DNA from 3 places in the Mesorhizobium sp. WSM4823 genome. Region 2 is predicted to be linked to each of the others. Evidence: predicted binding sites of a transcription regulator. Region 2 holds the regulator's gene; each other region holds the start of a gene.

Region 1 (7,261 bases), on a different contig from region 2:
ATCGAGACCGGCCCAAAGCACTGTACCTGGGCCGGCGCCGACGTCGAGCAGGGTTTTCGGCGCATAATCGGGCCTCGCCTCGCTGACCGCATCCAGACTGGCACGGACGGCGGCGTAGGTCGCCGGCAGCCGTGTTGCCAGATAGGCCTTGACCGCCATCTCCTCGGCCATGTGCAGCCGGCCGTCGCGCAGCTCGGCGCGGTAGCGGTCCGACAGCGTTCTTGCCGCTTGCTTCAGCGCCGGCAGCGGCACTTTCTCGAGGAGGCGCTCGACGCCCTGTCGAAGCGGGATAGGCAGTTCCATGGCTCATGCTCCCCGAGGCGCGAGCAGGATGACCGACGCACCAACGATGCAGAGCGCGGCACCGGCGAGGTCCCAGCGGTCGGGGCGCACTCCCTCCACCAGCCACAGCCATCCTAGCGAGGCGGCGATGTAAATGCCGCCATAAGCGGCATAAGCGCGGCCCGCCGCACCGATGTCGACCAGCGCCAGCAGGAAGCCGAACAGGGCGAGCGAGGCCAAGCCTGGCGCTAGCCACAGCGCAGACTTTTCCAGCCGCCACCACGCCCAGATCGAAAAGCAGCCGGCGATCTCGGCAAGGGCTGCAACGATGTAGATGAGATAGGTCATGAAAAAAGGTCTCGCGGCGACGGCGAGACCTTTTTCAGCGTGCGGGCCAGCGATGGCAAGCGGCAATGGCGAAATCGCCGGAAGTCTATTCCGTATCCGCCACCTTGCGGCGCCGGGCGGGCTTGGCGGCAGGGGCTTTTGGGCGATGCCCCATGTCGCGCATCTCCAGCGCCTTCTCGCATTTGGCCATGTAGTCGCGCGTCATCGGCAAAGTATCGTTCTTCTTGGCAATCTGGATCTGGAAGATCACCAGGTCCTGCCAGCGGAAGGCGGCTTCAGAGGCCGCCAGATAGAACTCCCACATGCGGCAGAAACGCTCGTCGTAAATCGCCTTGGCCTTGTCGCGATTGGCAGCGAAGCGCTCGCCCCAATGCTTAAGCGTGTCGGCATAATGCAGCCGCAGGATTTCGATGTCGGTGACGACGAGGCCCGACTTCTCGATCGCCGGCATCACCTCCGATAGCGCAGGGATGTAGCCGCCCGGGAAGACATACTTGCGGATGAAGGCGCTGGTTGCCCACGGCACGCCGGAGCGGCCGATCGTGTGCAGCAGCATGACGCCGTCCGGCTTCAAGAGCGTCGCCGATTTGTCGAAGAAGGTGCGGAAGTGGTTGACGCCGACATGCTCGAACATGCCGACCGAGACGATCCGGTCGAAGCGCTCGTTGAGCTCGCGATAATCCCTCAATTCGAAATGCACGCGGTTTTCCAGACCTTGCGCATGTGCCCGGTCGGTGGCGACGCCATGCTGCTCGGTCGACAACGTCACGCCTTGCACGTCCACGTCGAAGGACTTGGCGAGATAGAGACCGAGCCCGCCCCAGCCGGAACCGATGTCGAGCACGGTTTGGCCGGCCTTCAGCCTGAGCTTGGCGGCAATGTGGCGCTTCTTGGCGGCCTGCGCCTCATCGAGCGTCATATCCGGCTGCTCGAAATAGGCGCAGGAATACTGCATGTCCTCGTCGAGGAACAGCCGGTAGAGGTCGCCCGACAGATCGTAGTGGCGCTGCACGTTGCGGCGCGCGCGCGCCGCCGTGTTGATCTGCTGCAGGCGGCGGAAGGCGTGACGCAGGCCCTCGATCGCCTTCGACCATGTGGCATCGATGCCGCCGCTACCCATGTTCTGGAAAGCGATGCGCATGACCCCCAGCACGCCGCCCTCGAGTATGTCGAGTTCGCCGTCCATATAGGCTTCCGGCACCGCCAGCATCGGATCGAAGGTAATGGCGCGCTCGGCATGCGCGGTCTTGATGTGCATGTGCACTGGCTCGCCGCTGCCGTCGCCGAAAATGACCGAGAAGCCCTTCGGTCCGGTTACTTTGAGATTTCCGGTGCGCACCAGCCGGTCGAGAACGCGTTTCAACAGAATATTCATGACCAATTGTCCCCTCTCGGTCAGACAAGCTGTCCTATTCTGCATCAACATATAGGGTTTCGAAAAGTTCCTGTTGGCACAAAAATGCCCGGGCGAGGCGCCCAGGCATTGGTCCAGAAATGACTGGAAGCCGACGAAATTGTTTAGGCGCCGCGCTGACCCCTATGAAGTGCAATCAGCCGTTGTCTTCGCCGCCTTCGAACTCGGCATTGGGGTCGAAGAAGTTATCCGGGCGCGCATTGTCGTTGATGTCTTCGCCATAGATGGCTTCGGCGGTGGTCAGCGTCTCGCCCTTGGCCTGGCGCTCGGCTTCATCGGCCGTGCGGGCGATGTTGAGCGTGATGGTGACCTCGACTTCCGGATGTAGCGCGATCGCCACATTGGTAAGGCCGATGGTCTTGATCGGCTGGTTGAGCAGGATCTGGTTGCGGTTGACCGAAAAGCCTTCCGCGGTCAGCAGCTCGGCGATGTCGCGGGTCGATACCGAGCCGTAGAGCTGGCCGGTTTCGCCTGCCGAACGCACGGCGATGAAGCTCTTGCCGTCGAGCTTTTCCGAAATCTGCATGGCCTCGGACTTGCGCTCGAGGTTACGGGCTTCGAGTTGGGCACGCTGTCCCTCGAACTTCTTTTTGTTGGCTTCGTTGGCGCGCAGCGCCTTGCCCTGCGGCAGCAGGAAGTTGCGGGCGAATCCGTCCTTGACCTTGACGGTGTCGCCCATCTGGCCGAGGCGGGATACGCGCTCGAGAAGAATGACATCCATGGTTTTGTTCCTTCGTTTGGGCGCCAAAATCACTGGCATCGACGCCGAATTGTCTGGAACAGGTCAGGAAGCAGAGGGCGTCGCCGCCAATGTCGCTGTCCTGCCTGTCGCGGCAGTTAGAGGTATCACCTCAACCCGGGATTTGATGGCAACCCTGCGGCGCCCGTCGCCGTGGGAAGCGGGCGGCGAACCGCCCGCTGAAGAGTGTTAGCGAACCACGTAGGGCAGCAGGCCGAGGAAGCGGGCGCGCTTGATCGCCTTGGCGAGTTCGCGCTGCTTCTTCTGGCTGACGGCGGTGATGCGCGACGGCACGATCTTGCCGCGCTCGGAAATGTAGCGCTGCAGAAGACGTACGTCCTTGTAGTCGATCTTGGGCGCGTTTGCACCGGAGAACGGGCAGGTCTTGCGGCGGCGGTGGAACGGGCGCCGGGTCGGGATTTGATTGATGTCGACCATTATTCTGCACTCCCTTCAACGCCTTCGCGCGGACGGCGCGGACCACGGTCTGCACCAGCGTCGCCACCGAAGCTGCGCGGCGGACGATCGCCACGGTCGCCGCGATCGCGGTCACCGAACGAGCGCGGGCCACGGTCACGATCGCCGAAGCCGCCGCGTTCAGAGCGCTCTTCGCGCTTCTGCATCATCGCCGACGGGCCTTCCTCATGCGCATCGACCTTGATGGTGAGGAAACGCAGCACATCCTCGGACAGGCCCATCTGGCGCTCCATCTCGTTGAGCGCAGCCGGCGGGCAGGTGATGTCCATCAGCGTGTAGTACGCCTTCCGGTTCTTGTTGACCCGGTAGGTGAGGGACTTCAGTCCCCAGTTCTCGACCCGGCCGACGGACCCGCCATTCGCTGAGATGACGCCCTTGTACTGTTCGACAAGCGCATCGACCTGCTGCTGCGAGAGGTCCTGCCGGGCAAGAAACACATGTTCGTAAAGAGCCATATTGTTCTCAAGCCTTTCTTCGTTTCTCTCCCGGTTCCCGGCGGCAAAAGCCTCTGCAACTTCTCTGACCCGCCGATCCCTAGAGGAGGCGGGGAAGAAAGGAGCATGACGAGACGGTCGAGAGCGGAGACACGGGAGGCGGAAGCGCTTCTGGCCCCACACGAAGGTTTCGAAAAACCTCCGGCCCTCCGTTCAGCCCCCAGCAAGGACCGGCAGATTGCGGGCGTCTATACAGGAATCCGGCTGGATGGCAAGGGCGAGTCCGAAGACCCACCGCCGCAGGACGACATGTCGCGACAGCTTCAGCTTGTATGCGGGAGCTTATTCACTGTTTCCGGGAAGAAGTCGGGCGCCGCTCGGCGCTTGCCGAACATCATATCATATTGCAGCAGACGGAAATCGCGAATGGCAGGGTCGATTTCCTTCTTGCGCGCCCAATCCGGCGTGGCCTCGCCGGCCGGCGTCAATAGCAGATTGCGGTCGACGACACGGTAATGCTCGCGCATCTGGCCGAGAAAGCCGGTGTAATAGGGATGGCTGATCCCAGCCGCGGTCAGGATATGGTAGGGCAGGAAGGCAGGGCTTACTGCGCCCATCTCCTCGGCTGGCCCGGTGCGGTTCGACCATACGACCAGCGGCGTCTGGTGGTGCAGCAGCATTTGGTCAGGTGGTTCTTTGCGCGGCGCGACATTATCCTTGAGGAAGCCGGTCTCGACATAGACTGGACCGAGCGGCGGCAGATGGTCGCCGAAGAAGGCGATGACCGTCGGGCGCCGGCGGTTCTTCGCCCATTCGACAAGGCGCCCGAGGCCCTTGTCGGCGTCGGCTGCGCCCTCCGTAAAGCTCAGCAGCGAATCCTTCGCCCACTGGCTGGTCGGCGCCTGCACCTTGTGGGTCGGATTGTAGTAGCGATTCGGCTCGTAGGGGCCGTGGTTCTGCAGGCTGACGGCAAAGAGGAAGAACGGATCGTCGGTGGCGTCGGCCTCGCGGATGATCTCGTCGGTCATCGCTGCGTCCGAGGCCAGCGGCCCGCGCTTTTCGAGGTACGGCAGGTTTTCTTCCGACTTGAAGTCGTCGAAGCCGAAATCCGCATAGACGGGTGTGCGGTTCCAGAACCAGCTCGTGCCCGGATGGATGGCGCGCGTCTCATAGCCCTGGCTCTTCAGGAACGTCGCCATCGACGGCACGGGCGCGCGGACATATTGCTGGTAGGGGATGCTTCCGGCCGGCAGGAAGGCGTTGGAAAAGCCGGTCAGTGCCTCGAACTCGACATTGGCGGTCATGCCGCCGAATTCAGGCGAGAACATCGAACCCGAGCGCAGCGCCCGCACATTGGGAATCGGATCGGGCGTAATGGCGACGCCGGGCAACTCGGTCGGATCCCAGAAGGATTCGCTCATGACGATGATAATGTCGGGCTTCTCGGCCGGTACCGATGCCGTCACGTCGGGCCTGTCGATCGCTGCGATCGACTTGTCGGAATAGCCCGCAGGCGCCGAGACATGGGCCATCGGCACGTTGAGCGCGAAGGCCAGCGCGAAGCCGTTGGAGGCGTAGTTTTCCTTCTGATCCCACATGATCGGGATGATCTGCAACCGGTCACGCGTCCACGAGAAGGTGGCGTAATCCATGATCGAGACGAAGAAGGCGAGCAGCGGCACGGTCAGCGTCAGCCGGGCCAGGCGCCCCTTGCGGCTGAGCGCCGGCACCCGGCGCCGCCATAGCCGCCAGCCATAGACGAGCAGCGACAGGCCGCCAATGATACCAACCGCCAAGGCGAGGGCGGTTCCCGGGCGTTCGCGCACCAGAAGCGGCATCAGCGCCACGATCTGGCGTGAATACAAGAAATCGGTCGGATAGAGCGGATCGCCGAGATAGAGCGATTTCTGATGGCCGACAAAGGCCAGCGCCAGCGTCAGCGGCGCGACGATCATCAGACTCTGGTGACTGCGGCCGAGCACGGCGTCGAGACCGATCAGGATCAACGCGAAAATGATGATGGTGGTCCAGCCCGGTTTGAAAGGCTGCAGGAAGAAGGCGACGGTGCCGGCAAAGTCGCCGCGCACGATCAGCTCGATCGCAAACACCAGGACAGCGGCCGCAAGCAGGCTGACGAGCCCGTAGCGGATAACAGGCCATTTCCGGCCTGGCAGATAGCCGGTGGCCGGATCGCCTTCCAGAAACTGTGGCGCGGCTCTGCCGGCGCGTTTCCTAGTCCTTGCCAACCTACAATTTCCCCCGACCATACACAAAAGCGTCACTGAGCTGTCATCGATATGTCACGAAAAGCTAGCGCCTGTGGCTAAAATAAGAAGAGCCAGCAAACGAATCGTGAGCGATTTTCATCATGAGTGATCGACAAAAAGCCTTTTGGAACAGTCACTCGGCCAGCGATGCCGAGCCGGAGCCGGCCGGGTTGGGTCGCTGACGGACTTGACTTGCCCGCCCGCCTTGCGTCACAGGCAGGAAAAATCAGCGCTTGGGAGCCACAGATGGCCATCGCATTCACCTTTCCGGGACAGGGCAGCCAGGCGGTCGGCATGGGCAAGGATCTCGCCGACGCCTTTCCGGAATCGCGGAAGATCTTCGAAGAGGTTGACGACGCGCTTGGCGAAAACCTGTCGAAACTGATCTGGGAAGGGCCGGAAGAGAGGCTGACGCTGACCGCCAATGCCCAACCGGCGCTGATGGCTGTGTCGCTCGCCGCGATCCGGGCGCTGGAATCGCGCGGCTTCTCGCTGAGGGACAAGGTCGACTATGTCGCCGGCCACTCGCTCGGCGAATATTCGGCACTTGCCGCCGCCGGTTTCGTTTCGGTCGCCGATGCAGCCCGGCTCTTGCGTATCCGCGGCAACGCCATGCAGGCGGCTGTGCCGGCCGGTGAAGGCGCCATGGCGGCGATCATCGGGCTGGAACACGCCGATGTCGAAGACGCCTGCGGTGAAGCGGCCAAAGATTCAGTTTGCCAGATCGCCAACGACAATGGCGGTGGCCAACTGGTGATCTCCGGCGCCAGGGCGGCGGTCGAACTGGCGGCGAGACTGTGCATGGAAAAGGGCGCCAAGCGGGCGCTGATGCTGCAGGTCTCGGCGCCCTTCCATTCGGCGCTGATGGCACCGGCGGCCGAGATCATGCGCGAGGCGCTGGCCGGGGTGACGAAGAACGCGCCGTTGGCGCCCGTGGTCTCCAACGTGTCGGTCACCCCGTCCAGCGATCCGGACGCAATCGCCCGCCGCCTTGTCGAACAGGTGACCGGCCGCGTGCGCTGGCGTGAAACGGTGGAGTGGTTCGGCGCGAATGGCGTTGCGACACTCTACGAGGTGGGCGCCGGCAAGGTGCTGTCGGGACTGGCGAGGCGCATCAACCGCGATATCGCCACTGGCGCCGTCGGCACGCCGGCGGAAGTCGAGGCGGCACTGGCGGCGCTCGTATAACCGACCACGATTTGACCCCACCCATGTGAAGGGTGTTCTCTTAGCTCAGGAGACAAGACATGTTCGAATTGACTGGCCGCAAGGCGCTCGTCACAGGCGCGTCGGGAGGCAT
Region 2 (7,261 bases):
ATCACCATGCCGATCACGCCTTCGACGGAGCCGACCGAAAGATCGATGTTGCGCATTACGATGACAAGAACCATGCCGGTCGCCATGATCGCGACCGAGGAGGTCTGCACCGACAAGTTCCAGAGATTGCGCGGCGTGAGGAAAAGCCCGCCCGACAGGATGTGAATTCCAACCCAGATGACCAGCAGCGCGCCGACCATACCGAGCATGCGTATATCGAGCTCGGTTGCCTTGAGGAACCGCCCGACTGCGCTGAGCTCGGATTCGCGCGCCCGGTCTTCGGCCGTGTTGGCCACCGGTGAGTTGGATGCCGTGTCGGTCATGATGTCCTCCGACCGGGTTGCCGTCTGGCGCGGATGCCGGAACAGGATGCTATTTGCTTTCCCCAGTCATTTAAAGCGGAAGTCATTTGAAGTGGAAAGCCTCTCGAAAAACGCCGCGGCCTGACAGCCGCGGCGTTCGTTTCCCTGCGAAGTTGTCCAGATCAATTGCAGGCCGCAACGCTGCCTGCGGCGACGCCTGCACAGACTTCGTCCTTCTTGATCCAGCCGGCGTCGATGACAACGTTGAGATTGTCTTTGGTGATGGCAATCGGTGTCAGGAACAGCGACTTGACGGCATTGCCGCCCGGCGTGGTGAAGTCCTTGACGCCCGCAATGTCGGTCATCTGCTTGCCATCGGCCAGCTGCGAAGCGATCTCGGCAGCGTTCTTGCCGAGCTCGCGCGCGTCCTTCCAGACCGATACGGTCTGTGTGCCGAGCGCGATACGGTTCAGCGCCGCATGATCGCCGTCCTGACCCGATACCGGGACGGATCCGGCCAGGCCTTGCGCCGTTAGTGCCGCGACGACGCCGCCGGCGGTGCCGTCATTGGCGGCAACCACCGCGTCGACCTTGTTGTCGTTGGCGGTCAGGAACTGTTCCATGTTCTTCTGGGCATTGGCGGGAAGCCAGCCGTCCGTATAGGCCTCGCCGACATTCTTGATCTTGCCGCTGTCGATGGCATCCTTGAGCACTTCCATGGAGCCGGCGAACAGGAAATCGGCATTCGGATCGGCGCCGGAACCCTTGATGAAGACGTAGTTGCCCTCCGGCTTTACCTTGAACACTTCGCGGGCCTGCATGCGGCCGACTTCCTGGTTGTCGAAAGTCAGATAGAACACGTCCTTGTTCTCGATCAGCCGGTCATAGCCGACGACCGGAATGCCTTCGTCCAGGGCCTTCTGCACCGCCGGCCCGATGGCCGAGGCATCCTGCGCCAGGATGATCAGTGCATTGGCGCCCTGCGAGATCAGGCTTTCGACATCGGTCAGCTGCTTACCGGGATTGGACTGCGCATCGGCTGAAATATACTTGTCGCCGGCGGCCTCGATCGCCGCCTTCATGGCGGCTTCGTCGGTCTTCCAACGCTCTTCCTGGAAATTCGACCACGAAACGCCAATGACCTTGTCCTTGGCCTGTGCGACCGATGCGAGCGTCAGCGACATGGCGACCCCCGCCAGAATGGCGGCTGTGAATCTTTTCATGATATTCCTCCCTGCACCGCGTGCGGCGCGACCAGACTGACCCGAGGGTCGGCACAAAGGCTCTATTTTTTCGAGCCTCGAAAAAACACTGATCCAACGCCGAAGCGCTGTCAACATCAATTCTGATGGATTTTGATGGCTTTCCGGCTTTTTTTCGAGCCTCGGAATAAACCGTGACAGCGGCTTCTGCTTCTGCCACTATTTGTCCGACATTATCGACGGCTTCCGATTTATGAGTCGCCGCGGTGACAGGGAGGAAGCAACAGGATGTCGGTTGGAATCCGTCATGACGATTTGCGCCGGCGCAACCGGGCGATGGTGATTTCGGCCGTACGCCGGGCCGGCCAACCATCGCGAACCGAGATCGCGGCAACCACCGGCCTCAGCCATTCGACGATATCGGCGATCTGTTCAGACCTGATCCAGGAAAGCATCCTGACCGAGAGCAGGGCGAGCGAGGCCGTTTCGCTGAAACGCGGCCGGCCGCAGGTCGGCCTCGGCCTCAATCCGGAAGCGGCAGCGGTGTTGGCCGTCGTGTTGTCGCTGAATTTCCTGTCGGTCGCCGTCATCGATTATGCCGGACAAGTCGTCGCCGAGGAACAGCGCCGGCTGGACACGCTGACCATGTCGCGCGACGAGCTGATCGGCGAATGTGTCGCCATCGTCCGGCGACGGCTCGAAGATCCCGGCCTCGACGTCCAAAGCGTCGCCCGCATCGCACTGGCGATCCAGGGTATTACCGATTCCCATGCGCGCGCCATGTTGTGGTCGCCGATCACGCCGCAAACGAACATCGCTTTCGCCGACATTCTTGAACGCGAATTCGGCATCCCGGCCATCATGGAAAACGACTGCAACATGATGGCCGTGGCGCTGCGCTGGCGCGACCCGGATCGCTACCGCAACGATTTCATCGCCATCCTGCTCTCACACGGCATCGGTATGGGGTTGGTGTTGAAAGGCGAATTGTTCACCGGCACCCATTCCTCAGGCGGCGAATTCGGCCACATGATCCATCGGCCGGGCGGCGCGCTTTGCCGCTGCGGACGGCGCGGCTGCGTCGAAGCCTATGCCGGGAACTACGCCATCTGGCGCAATGCAAGGCAATTGAGCGAGAATGCCGAACCGGTCGCCGATGTCAGCGATGCCGACATGCGGGCATTGGCGGCACGGGCGCGCGAGGCGGACGGACCGGAGCGCGAAGCCTACCGCAAGGCCGGCGAAGCGCTCGGCTTCGGGCTAGGCAGCCTGTTCGCGTTGATAGATCCAGCGCCGGTCGCCATGGTCGGCGCCAGCGCTGCCGCCTTCGACCTGATCGAGCCGGCCCTGCGCGAAGCCATCGCCCAGACCGCCGGCGGCCAGCATTCGGGTTCCATTTCCTTCGACACCGAGCCGAACGAATTGCCGCTGATCCGCGAAGGCTGCGCCATGCAGGCGCTGAATTTCGTCGACCAGGAGATTTTCGCGCCGGGCGCGCAAGGAAAGTCCGGCACGAGCAGGAAGGACGTGGCCTGAGTTGACCCGAAAGAGCGCGCGAATTCCTAACTTCGTCATCCCTGGGCGAAGCAGGAGCGAAGCTCCGTCGCGGAGACCCTGGGATCCATGCCGTAACCTTAGCCGAGGAGTGCAGCGGAGCAGAATTCTGGATCGCAGCAGCGCACTTAAGTCGCCGCATGGATCCTGGGGTCTGCGCCGCGTCGCTTCGCTCCTTGCTCCGCCCCAGGATGACGAGTGAGGAGCGTTTCGGCTAATCGCAGAGCATGCGATCCGCACGCCCGACCTGTCAGAACTTACGCGCCGAGGAACTAATCTTCCCTGATCGCATAGCCCGCGCCGCGGATGGTGCGGATGACATCGGGCATGCGACCATTGTTGACCGCCTTGCGCAACCGCCCGACATGGACGTCCACCGTGCGTTCATCGATGTAAATCGTCTCGCCCCAGACATTGTCGAGCAACTGGCTGCGCGAGAAGACGCGACCGGGGTGCCGCATCATGAATTCGAGCAGCCGGAATTCGGTCGGCCCGAGCCGGATCTCGCTCTTCTTGCGGTAGACCCTGTGCGATTCGCGATCGAGCATGATGTCGCCGACCTTCAGCACGCTGGACAGCACTTCCGGCTTGGCGCGGCGCAGCAGCGCCTTGACCCGGGCCATGAATTCCGGTGTCGAGAACGGCTTGACCAGATAGTCGTCGGCCCCGGTCGAGAGGCCGCGCACCCGGTCGCTCTCCTCGCCGCGCGCGGTCAGCATGATGATCGGCAACCGCTCGGTTTCGGGACGCACCCGAAGACGCCGGCAAAGCTCGATGCCGGAAACTGCCGGCACCATCCAGTCGAGCACCAGAAGATCGGGCACGTTTTCCTGCAGCCGGATTTCGGCCTCGTCGCCGCGTGTCACCACCTCGACCTGATAGCCTTCGGATTCCAGATTGTAGCGGAGGAGGACGCCCAGCGGCTCTTCATCCTCCACCACCATGATGCGCGGCGCGATCATCGATCGGTCACCCCCGTCATGTCGCCGGCGCCGTCGTCGTTTCGTCGAGCTTCGGGCGATCCGCCGGCAATTGCTGTCCGGTCACGACATAGTAGGCGTTTTCGGCGATGTTGGTTACATGATCGCCAATACGCTCGAGATTCTTGGCGCAGAACAGAAGATGCGTGCAGGCGGTGATGTTACGAGGGTCCTCCATCATGTAGGTCAGGAGCTCCCGAAAAACCGCCGTGTATTTGACATCGACCTTCTCGTCGGCGGCGCGTAGTTCCTTCAACGCGTTGGCGTCTCGCGACACGTAGTGCTCGACCACGCCACGGAGCTGTTCGAGAACGAGATCCGCCATTGCGTCGATACCATGCGAGAGATTACGCGGCGTGGCGCTCTGTCCGACTGCGCTGACCCGCTTGGCTATGTTCTTGGCCAGGTCGCCGATGCGCTCCAGATCGCCGGCCATCCGGATTGCGCCAACCACGGCGCGCAGGTCTTGCGCCATCGGCTGCCGCTTGGCGATCAGTGTGATCGCGCTGTCGTCGAGCTCGCGCTGCCGGGCATCCATGATGGCATCGTCCGAGACGACGCGCTGCGCCATCGCATTGTCTGACGCGAGCAATGCGCGGATCGACGCAGCTACCATCGCGGCGGCAAGCTCGTCCATGTCACGGATCAGCCTGTCGATGTGTTCCAATTCCTCGTCGAAGGAGGCGACGGTATGTTCACCCATGATGCTGTCCTCGTGTTCGAATTCGCCGCCGGACCGCTCAGCCGAACCGGCCGGTGATGTAGTCCTGGGTGCGCTTGTCGTCGGGGTTGGTGAACATCTTGTCGGTCGCGCCTTCCTCGACCAGATAGCCGAGATGGAACATCGCCGTTCGCTGCGACACGCGCGCTGCCTGCTGCATCGAATGGGTGACGATGACGATCGTGTAGTTTTGACGCAGCTCGTCGATCAGCTCCTCGACGCGGGCGGTGGCGATCGGATCGAGCGCTGAGCAGGGCTCGTCCATCAGGATCACTTCCGGCGACACCGCGATGGCGCGCGCGATGCACAGGCGCTGCTGCTGTCCGCCGGAAAGGCCGGTGCCCGACTCGAGCAGGCGATCCTTGACCTCGTTGAACAGGCCGGCCTTCTTCAGGCTCGATTCGACGATGCCGTCCAACTCCGCCTTGCTCCTGGCCAGACCGTGAATGCGCGGACCGTAGGCGACGTTTTCGTAGATCGACTTCGGAAACGGGTTCGGCTTCTGGAACACCATGCCGACGCGAGCCCGCAGCTCGACGACGTCGATTTTCGGGTCGTAGACATCCTCGTTGTCGAGCGTGATCTTGCCGCTTACCCGTGCGATGTCGATCGTGTCGTTCATTCGGTTCAGGCAACGCAGAAAGGTCGACTTGCCGCAACCCGATGGGCCGATCAACGCCGTCACCTGGTTCTCGCGGACATCGAGATCCACGTCGAACAGAGCGCGCTTCTCGCCATAATGAACAGAGACCTTTTCGCCCTTCATCTTGATCGAAGGTTCGTTGGTTCCGCTATTCAGTTTCTGTTCGACGCTGGCTTCCGTCATGATGTTCATATCCTCTAACTCCTTACCAGCGCCGCTCGAAGCGCCTGCGCAGTATCACCGCTATGGCATTCATGATGACCAAAAACACCAGCAAAATCAAAATCGCCGCCGAAGTCTTCTGCTGGAATCCAGCTTCCGGGAAATCGGCCCACATGAATATCTGCACCGGCAGGATCGTCGCGGGATCGGTGAAGCCGCCGGGAATGTCGACAATGAAGGCGACCATGCCGATCATCAGCAACGGCGCGGTTTCGCCCAGCGCATGCGCCATGCCGAGGATGGTGCCGGTCATGATGCCCGGCATCGCCAGCGGCAGGACGTGATGGAATACGGTCTGGACCTTGGACGCTCCGATGCCAAGAGCTGCCTCGCGGATCGACGGTGGCACCGCGCGCAGCGAAGCGCGTGAGGCGATAATGATGATCGGCAGGGTCATCAATGCCAGCACCATGCCGCCGACCACCGGGGCCGAGCGCGGCAGGCCGAAGAAATTCAGGAATACGGCAAGTCCAAGCAGGCCGAAGACGATCGAGGGCACCGCCGCCAGATTGTTGATATTCACTTCGATGATCGTCGTCAGTCGATTCTTGGGTGCAAATTCCTCAAGATAGATCGCCGCCGAAACACCGATCGGGAATGCGATGGCGAGCGTCACGATCATGGTCAGGAACGAACCGACGACCGCGCCCCAGACACCAGCCAATTCCGGCTCGCGGCTTGCGCCGGTGAAGAAGAAGATCGAGTTGAACCGGCTTTCGATCAGGCCGGCGCTCTTCAGCGTATCGAGCCAGACGATCGTCTTGTCCGAAATCTTTCGCGATGCTTCCGGCGTATTGATGACGCGCAGGAATGCCTGGCCACTCGCGGCGGGCGTCGTGCTGTCGAGCGCCTCGATCACCGTGCCCTTTGCGATCGCCGTCCCGTTGGCCCCAGGCGACAGCGCGGTCAGCTTGACCGTGCCGCCATTGAACGCGACCAGCAGCGACGACGCGCCGCTCGTCAGCATGAGCATGCCGTTTTCGCCTTCGGTCGCACCATGGCCGCGCGCCAGCGCCAGCATGGCATCGTCGCCGAAGGTCAGATCGATGTCGCCGCTGGTTTGCGAAGGCGTGACGCTTGTCGAAATCGCTTCGTCCGAACCGACGTCGGCAAGCAAACCCTTGAGATAAAGATCGGCAAAATCGTCAAGTGGGACCGCATAGTCCACCGTTTTTCCGAGCATCCCCGGATCAGCAGCGATATCTTTGCGCAGGAACACGCCTGTGCCCGTGGAAATCAACCCGCGCAGCAGGCGCTTGTCCTGACGGCTCGTCACATCCGGAAATTTTGCCGTAAGCGCTTCCTGGGCGATGGCGTCGTAGTTGACGGCATCGAGTTTCGCCGGGTCGACCTTGGCCGCCGAAAGATCGATCGGCAGCGTCAAATAGTTCTGCCGCAGCGCCGGGATCGCCTGCGTGACGATCGTCGACAGAAGCAGCACAAGGAAGAGGCCGGCCAACGCGACGGCTGCGGCGCCAAGCCATTTGAACCACGTTTCCGTGCGGTAACGGCCCTTCAGCCGCGCCTTCGCGGCATCGTCGGTATGAATGCTGACGGGGCGTCCGACGACGCCGAATGACGAGATCGCATCAGTCATATTGTTCTCGGTATTTCTGGACGACGCGCAAAGCGACGAT
Region 3 (7,261 bases), on a different contig from region 2:
CGCTGGACAAGGCGGGCTCCCGCGGTGAGGCCGACGATTTCCATGATCTGCGCAAGGCGGCAAAGACCCACGGTATGCATCTGTCGCTGCTCGGAAGGCTGTGGCCGACGCCGATCAAGGCCCGGCGTAAAGCAGTCGACGAATTGGGTGAAAGACTGGGCGAGCTGCATGATTTGTTCGTCCTGCGCGAACTTCTCGATGCCGACGACCGGCCGCTCGGCTCTCCTCAAGAGACCCGGCTCCTGGGCAAACTGTTGAAGCGCTCGGAGAAGAGCCTGAAAAAGACCTGCCTCGCCGCGGCGGCCGATCTGTTCGGTGATAGCCCCAGGCGCTCGACAAGGAAACTCGCACGCAAGGCGCGCGACGATCTGGCGGCCGCGCCGCGCGAAGACGCCACCGCGCCCGGCGCCGCCGGCTGACGCAGTCCTTCAGTTCGGGATCATGGTCTAGGCCGCCGGCCTGTGATAATCGCCGTCTGGCATGATCGAGACCGGTGACACGCTCTGGACCGACTTGGCCGCTGGCTTGTCGGCCGGTTGCAGGAGGAATCGTCGGGCTACGAGCCTTACACGCCGTCCGATGCCGAAACGCTGCGCCGAACGCTCGAGCCCGGCGACATCCTGCTCATCGAGGGCAATCAGAAGATCTCGGCAGCGATCAAATACCTGACCCAGTCGACGACACCGCCGGTACCGGTGCGCTGGCGCCGCCGCATGCTGGCTTTCGGTTCCGGCGACCCGACCCGGGCCATCTGCTCCTCGCTGATCGCCGAGGCCTATGGCCAGATCCGCTATCCGATCCTGCCCGAGATCACCCGGGCGCCCGGCCGTGCCTCGGCCCAGTCGAACTATTCGTGCAAGGAAATCCTGCACATCCGCCACCACTCGCTCTACACGCCGCGCGACTTCGACCTGTCGCCCTTCTTCCGCATCGTCAAACCGACGCTGGAATACGGTTTCGACTACCGGGCGATGGCCTGGGAGGACAAGGCAGGCACAGACGCCGCAGCCGCGAAGGCTGGAGCAATCACCTCAGGCACGTGATGGCTTTCGGCCTGGGTCATGACATACCCCTATGGCGCGGCCGCTATCCGGCCGAAGTGCAGGCGTTTCACTGGCGGCCTATATCACGCCGAGACCGCAACAGCGCCCTGGTTTTCGGCTCTGTGTTCGACCCAAACATGGACCGGCTCGTCCCGGCCGCGGATGCTCACCGGTCCATGATCGCGCGCATTCAACCGTGTCGTGGGCGATTCCGCCTGCGCGGCCTCAATCAGTCGTGACCCAAAGCAAATATTCGCCTGAAGCTCACGGCAGAGCGCTTGCAAACGGCTGGCGACGTTGACGGTGTCGCCCACCACCGCGAAGGACAGATTGCGCTCGCTGCCGACCGCGCCGATGACGACTGCGCCATATTGTGCACCGATCCGAACGTCCAGCGGCGGGTATCCCCTGGACACCCGCTGCACATTCCAGTCTTTGAGAGCGGCGATCATCGCTTCAGCGCACTGGATGGCCCGAGTCGCGTCGTCATGGCTGGCTTGCGGAACCCCGAATGTCGCCATGATGCAATCGCCGATATAGTTATCGACTGTGCCGTGGTGGTCGAAAACGACCTGCTCCATGCGACGGTGGAACTGACGCAGAAGTTCGAACACTGCTTCGGCCGGATGATCCTCGGAATAGTGTGTGAAGCCGACGATGTCGGCGAACAGCACCGCGATATCCTGCCGGCGGACCGGGCCGAAGGGCTCGTCATCCGTGGCGAGCTGGTCGACGACATTGGGCGAAAAATGCCGGGCAAGATTGGCGCGGGCGCGCTCTGCCTTGACGTAGTCTTCCGACAGATGTCGGGAACGAGAGACGACCAGCGCCATGATCGCGCCGATAATCAGCACAACCAACACGTTGGTCGCCTGCGCGAATGTATCGACGAAATTGGGATTGAGATAGAGGTTCAGTCGCTCTGTCATCGGCAGCGAATAGAGGTTCGTCGCCGGAATGACGGTTCCCGCATGAAAAATCACCCACCCCACCCCGATCGCCCACGTCAAGGCCGCGAGCGCGCCGAGATAGAGCGCCAATCGTGTCGAAAGGGTCAGCGCGCCAAGGCATACGAAAATCAGCAGGAATTTGAAGCTGCCCTCGCGCAGTTGCATCGCGGCCGGCGCGACCTCCAGGGAAAACGGGTTGGGCGTTACCAGCAGAACGGTCAACAGAATGATGTCCAGCGTACCCACGAGGTAACCGATCCACCATGGCGCGTTGCGACGGCGCGCGAAGAGAAACTGGATCAGGCCGACGAGCTGGAACAGCACGAGGCCCGCCAGCACGAAGAGCAGCGAGGCATCCCAGCGGCTGATCGATGAAAAGAAGCAGGAGATCACGGCGAGCGATGCCGTACGCGCCCAGAACTGCAATGCAGCACCCTGGCGTTCTGCGCGCTCCCGCAAATTTTTCAGGCGCGAATAGCGGCGAAGTTCAAGTGTTGGCGCGGTCGGCATAGGATCACTTCGATTTCACGGGGACGTGTCACGCATTCGGCAAACCCGCCCTCTACTGGCAAATCAGTGCGCGAACTCTACCATGAATGTGGTTTCATTTTTGGAGCGTGGCTGCAAAGAGCAAAAATGTCCGGACAAAAGATCATGATGGAAACTGAAGCAACGGACGGACATCCTTGCACTGACAAATGACCCACTGACCGGCAAAATCCTGGTCGCTACTCCGTCTTCAGCTTCCCTGCCAGTTGCGCCTGCGCGTCCTTGATCGAGGCGGCGTATGTCACCAGCGGCCGCTTGACGCCGTGGTTGATCAGCATGCGACGTGTCTGCGGCGAAGCGCCTGATATGATGAAGCGCACGCCGGCGCCCCTCGCCTTGTGGGCCGCGCCCTCGATGACGTTGGCTGCCGTCGAATCGAAGAACGGCACGGCCGAGCAATCGAGGATGAAGTTCTTGCGCTGGTCGGCGATCCGGTCCAGCACCGTGGCGACGGTCGAGGCGGCGCCAAAGAAAAAGGCGCCCGAAATACGGTAGACGACGGTGTCGGTATCGCTGGCTTCACTGGAATCATATGCGTTGGCGGCACCGGTTTTGTCGGCGACATCGTCCTGCACCAATCTCTGGTCCGGCTCGACCGCAATGCTCTTGGCCATGCGATCGATGAACAGGATCGAGCCCAGGGCGAAACCGACGACGATGCCTTCGGTGAGGTCGCGGAAGACGACGATCAGGAAGGTCGCCATCAGCACCAGCGCGTCGCCGCGCGAAGCGCGCAGCAACGTGGCGAAGGCCTGCTTCTCGAACATGTTCCAGCACACCACCGCCAGCACGCCGGCAAGGGCTGCAAGCGGGATGTAGCTGGCCAGCGGCGCTGCCACCAGCATCAGCGCAAGCAGGAGGACCGAGTGGATCATGCCCGAAACCGGTCCATGCGCGCCGGCCCGCACGTTGGTCGCCGTTCGAGCGATGGTGCCGGTGGTGCAGATGCCGCCGAACAGGGCCGACGCGATGTTGGCAAAGCCCTGCGCCACGAGTTCGCAATTGGAGCGGTGCCGCCTTCCTGTCATGCCATCGGCGACAACCGCCGACAGCAGCGATTCGATCGCGCCGAGCAGCGCAAAGGCTACGGCGTCCGGCAGGACGTCGATTACCTTGTCGACGCTGATCGGCGGAAAGGCCGGCATTTGCAGGCTGCGCGGGATGCCGCCGAAGCGCGTGCCGATGGTTTCGGCAGGCAGGGAAAACAGCGCCACGACGAGCGACGCAAGGCCGATGGCAATCAACATGGCGGGCCATTTCGGCCGCCATCGCTTCATCAGGACAATAGCGACGATGGTCAGTACGGCCACGGAGGTGGCGGCGAGATTGATCGTACCGGCCGCCTCACTGAGCGCCATCAGCTTCGGCACCAGCGGTCCGGGTTCTTTGCCGGCGAGCTTCAGCCCGAACAGCTCGACGATCTGGCCGGAGAAGATGGTGATGGCGATGCCGGCGGTGAAGCCAACGGTCACCGGATAGGGAATGAACTTGATGTAGGTGCCAAGCCTGAGATAGCCGATGGCGAGCAGGAAGATGCCGGCCATCATCGTCGCCAGCAGCAATCCGTCGACACCGACCCGCGCCACCGTTGCCGCTACCAGCACGATGAAGGCACCGGCCGGCCCGCCGATCTGGAAGCGGCTGCCGCCGAGCGCCGAGACGAGGAAGCCGCCGATGATGGACGTGTAGAGCCCGCGCTCCGGCGTCACGCCGGATGCGACCGCGATCGCCATCGACAGCGGCAGCGCCACGATGGCCACGGTCAGCCCGGCAATGGCATCGGCCTTGAAGTGCTCTGCTGTGTAGCCCTCGCGCAGCACTGTCACCAGCTTCGGCGTGAACAGTTCGGAAAAAGTCGGCTTTGCCGGACCTCGGGCCGGTTGATGAATTGCCCGCCGGGTTCGATCCATGGACTGCCTTTCGCTCCTGATGCAGGTCGCTCAAACTGGGCAACGACATGCATAAAAACCAAGGCGGCGAGATCGTCGGCAGGACTGTCGGCGGTCGCCGTCGCGACTTTTACCGACTCAGCCCGGCGGGCCCTTCGGCACGACCGGCTTGAGGCGCACGCCCCTGCCGCCGCGCTCGCTGGCCTGATTCTCGCCGATCAGTTCCACGCCGGCCTCATCGAGGGCCTGGATGACCTTCATCAGCGTGTCGACCACGCCCCTGACCACGCCGTCGCTCGCTTCCATGCGCTGGATGGTTGGAAGCGAAACCCCGGCGCGCTCGGCAAGCGTCTTCTGATCGATGCCGGCCAGCGCCCTTGCGGCGCGCATCTGCGCGGCAGTGATCATCGGCTAACAACCCCCGCCTGAGTCTGCATTTCTACGTATAATACCGTTATTGTCATGTTTCAAGCATCAAAATGTATATGTAAGACATGCACGCACCCAGGTCATGGAGCCTGCGCGCTAACTGGGAAAGCAGGCCCTCGGCTGTCGCAAATTTCGAGGAGTATTAGCCGCAGCGTCGTTCAGGCGTCGGTCTGCCCGCGCCATCGCTGTAGCGCCCATGCGGCCAGCCAGCACAGCATCGCCCAGGCGAAGCCGGCGCACCAGCCGGCCAGCACGTCGGACGGCCAATGAACGCCGAGATAGACGCGGCTGATGCCGACCAGCACCGTCGTCAGCACTGCCAGCGACAGCACATAGATCTTCGTCGTTCGCCCGGGCAGGAAGCGCGACGCCATGCTGCCCAGCGTCAAATATGTCACCGCCGACAACATCGCATGGCCACTCGGAAACGAAAGCGTCGCCACGTCGGCGAGATGCGAGACCAACTCGGGGCGAGGCCGGTCGATTCCGAGCTTCAGCGTGCTCGACAAGGCCTGCCCGCCCGCCACCGCTACGAAAACGAGAAATGCCGGCCCCGGCCTGTGGATCAGCAGCAGATAGACGATCACCGCAGCCGTGATCAGTACGAGCACACTGGCGCTGCCGAGGCTGGTGATGTCGCGCATCGCCCCTTCCAGCCATGGCGGTCCGATCGGATCGTCGGGTTGGCCCGCTTCACGGAAGGCAAGCAGGATTTCCGTGTCGAAGGCGTGCGGCGTGGTGTCTCGCGCCACCTCCATCAGTTCCTCGAACCCCCATAGTCCACCGGCAATGACCAGTCCGGCCAGCAGCACCGGGAATTCGATCCAGCCGAGCAACTTGGTTGTGGTGTTCTTCATCGGCCCTCGCAATTACAATTTTTGCAGATAGGGTCCGAGCGTGATCAGCGCCACCGCTGCGACGGCGAGCACGATCCCGGTCGCCTGCAACGCATTGACGCGCTCGCCGAAGAAGACCAGTGCCACCACGTTCACCGATACCAGTTGGATCACCGCCGACAGGCTGAACGACACCGACATGCCGAATTCACGGATCAGCCTCAGCATGATCAGATTGCCCAGCGAATAGAGCGCCAAGGTCAGAATGATCTTGCCGAGGCTCGGCGCCAGCCCCCATTGTTTGGCCGCCGTCGCCGCCAGCAGGAAGATCACCGTCGAAATGCCGAGCTGCCCCAGTCCCCAAAAACTCACTTTCTGTCCCTCTCGAAGCGGTGCTTCCGTGCCTGCGGCAGATCTTGTTTCCGAAGCGTCGGTCGCGGTCAAGCGGGGCCGATCATCGACACGGAATCGGGACTGGAATTGGCCGGCAACGTCATCAAACTGTGATCTGCTGGCGATAGCGGTCAGTCAAGCAAGACGCTCCAGCCATCCCAAAGAAGCCAGAGGCAAGCCCCCATGAACGAACATCGCTCGACTGAACATCGCGCCACCGACGCCCAGTTCCGCACCAGCCTGCTCGAGGAAAACGATGGGCCAGGAACCAATCCCACCGACAACGGGACGATGGGCGAAATCATCGCCGCGCGTTTCTCGCGCCGTGGGTTCCTGCAGGGATCGCTCGCGGCGACCGCCATTGCCGTCACCCTCAGCCCGCTGGCACTGATGCTTGCCGACGATGCCCGCGCCGCCGCCGGCTCGGCCTTCACGTTCGACGAGGTCGAGGCAGGCGTCGACGACAAGCATCATGTCGCGCCGGGTTATGACGCCGACGTGCTGCTGCGCTGGGGCGATCCGCTGTTTGCCGATTCGCCGGAATTCGATCCGACAAAGCAGTCGGCGCAGGCCCAGGAAAGACAGTTCGGCTACAACAACGACTATGTCGGCTATATCCCGCTCGACGGTTCGGCCGAGCATGGCCTGCTGGTGGTCAACCACGAATACACCAACCCGCATCTGATGTTTCCGGGTCTCGTCACCATCGTCGAGGGCGAGGCCAAGCAGGCGCCGCTGAGCAAGGAACAGGTCGATGTCGAGATGGCCGCGCATGGCGGCACCGTCGTCGAGATCCGCAAGGTATCGGGCAAATGGCAAGTGGTGCGCGACGGCAAGCTCAACCGCCGCATCACCTCCAAGACCGAGATCGCACTGTCAGGTCCCGTCGCCGGCCACGACCGCGTCAAGACCAATGCCGACCCGACCGGCACCAAGGTCATCGGCACCGTCAACAATTGCGCCGGCGGTGTCACGCCCTGGGGCACCTATGTCATGGCCGAGGAAAACATCCACGGCTATTTCTCCGGCGAACTGCCGGCCGATCATCCGGAGGCAGCCAACTACAAGCGCCTGGGCATTCCCGAGGGCTCCTATGAGTGGGCGGCGCATTACGACCGTTTCGACCTTGGCAAGGAGCCGAATGAGCCGAACCGCTTTGGCTGGATCGTTGA

What was found. The regulator PhoB, encoded in region 2, activates phosphate uptake and scavenging genes when phosphate is short. The targets are predictions, from matches to a motif close to TGTCATNNANCTGTCAT.
Region 1: the regulator PhoB is predicted to act here: its motif matches at 5,971-5,987, upstream of AC0L26_RS26740 (LTA synthase family protein).
Region 3: the regulator PhoB is predicted to act here: its motif matches at 6,188-6,204, upstream of AC0L26_RS14855 (PhoX family protein).

The regions. Positions count from the first base shown of each region.
Region 1 covers NZ_JBVVQL010000014.1:84,867-92,127, reverse strand. The annotation lists gene AC0L26_RS26770 (small ribosomal subunit Rsm22 family protein) at 1-303, opposite strand, end outside; gene AC0L26_RS26765 (YnfA family protein) at 307-630, opposite strand; gene AC0L26_RS26760 (class I SAM-dependent methyltransferase) at 716-2,005, opposite strand; gene rplI (50S ribosomal protein L9) at 2,181-2,765, opposite strand; gene rpsR (30S ribosomal protein S18) at 2,973-3,221, opposite strand; gene rpsF (30S ribosomal protein S6) at 3,221-3,715, opposite strand; gene AC0L26_RS26740 (LTA synthase family protein) at 4,018-5,961, opposite strand; gene fabD (ACP S-malonyltransferase) at 6,208-7,149, shown strand; gene fabG (3-oxoacyl-[acyl-carrier-protein] reductase) at 7,209-7,261, shown strand, end outside.
Region 2 covers NZ_JBVVQL010000003.1:196,364-203,624, forward strand. The annotation lists gene AC0L26_RS09600 (sugar ABC transporter permease) at 1-323, opposite strand, end outside; gene xylF (D-xylose ABC transporter substrate-binding protein) at 485-1,525, opposite strand; gene AC0L26_RS09610 (ROK family protein) at 1,793-3,040, shown strand; gene phoB (phosphate regulon transcriptional regulator PhoB) at 3,331-4,020, opposite strand; gene phoU (phosphate signaling complex protein PhoU) at 4,037-4,741, opposite strand; gene pstB (phosphate ABC transporter ATP-binding protein PstB) at 4,779-5,594, opposite strand; gene pstA (phosphate ABC transporter permease PstA) at 5,608-7,221, opposite strand; gene pstC (phosphate ABC transporter permease subunit PstC) at 7,214-7,261, opposite strand, start outside.
Region 3 covers NZ_JBVVQL010000004.1:577,460-584,720, forward strand. The annotation lists gene AC0L26_RS14820 (CHAD domain-containing protein) at 1-419, shown strand, start outside; gene AC0L26_RS14825 (hypothetical protein) at 537-1,043, shown strand; gene AC0L26_RS14830 (adenylate/guanylate cyclase domain-containing protein) at 1,127-2,503, opposite strand; gene AC0L26_RS14835 (SulP family inorganic anion transporter) at 2,722-4,452, opposite strand; gene AC0L26_RS14840 (helix-turn-helix domain-containing protein) at 4,570-4,839, opposite strand; gene AC0L26_RS14845 (phosphatase PAP2 family protein) at 5,019-5,717, opposite strand; gene AC0L26_RS14850 (hypothetical protein) at 5,730-6,068, opposite strand; gene AC0L26_RS14855 (PhoX family protein) at 6,273-7,261, shown strand, end outside.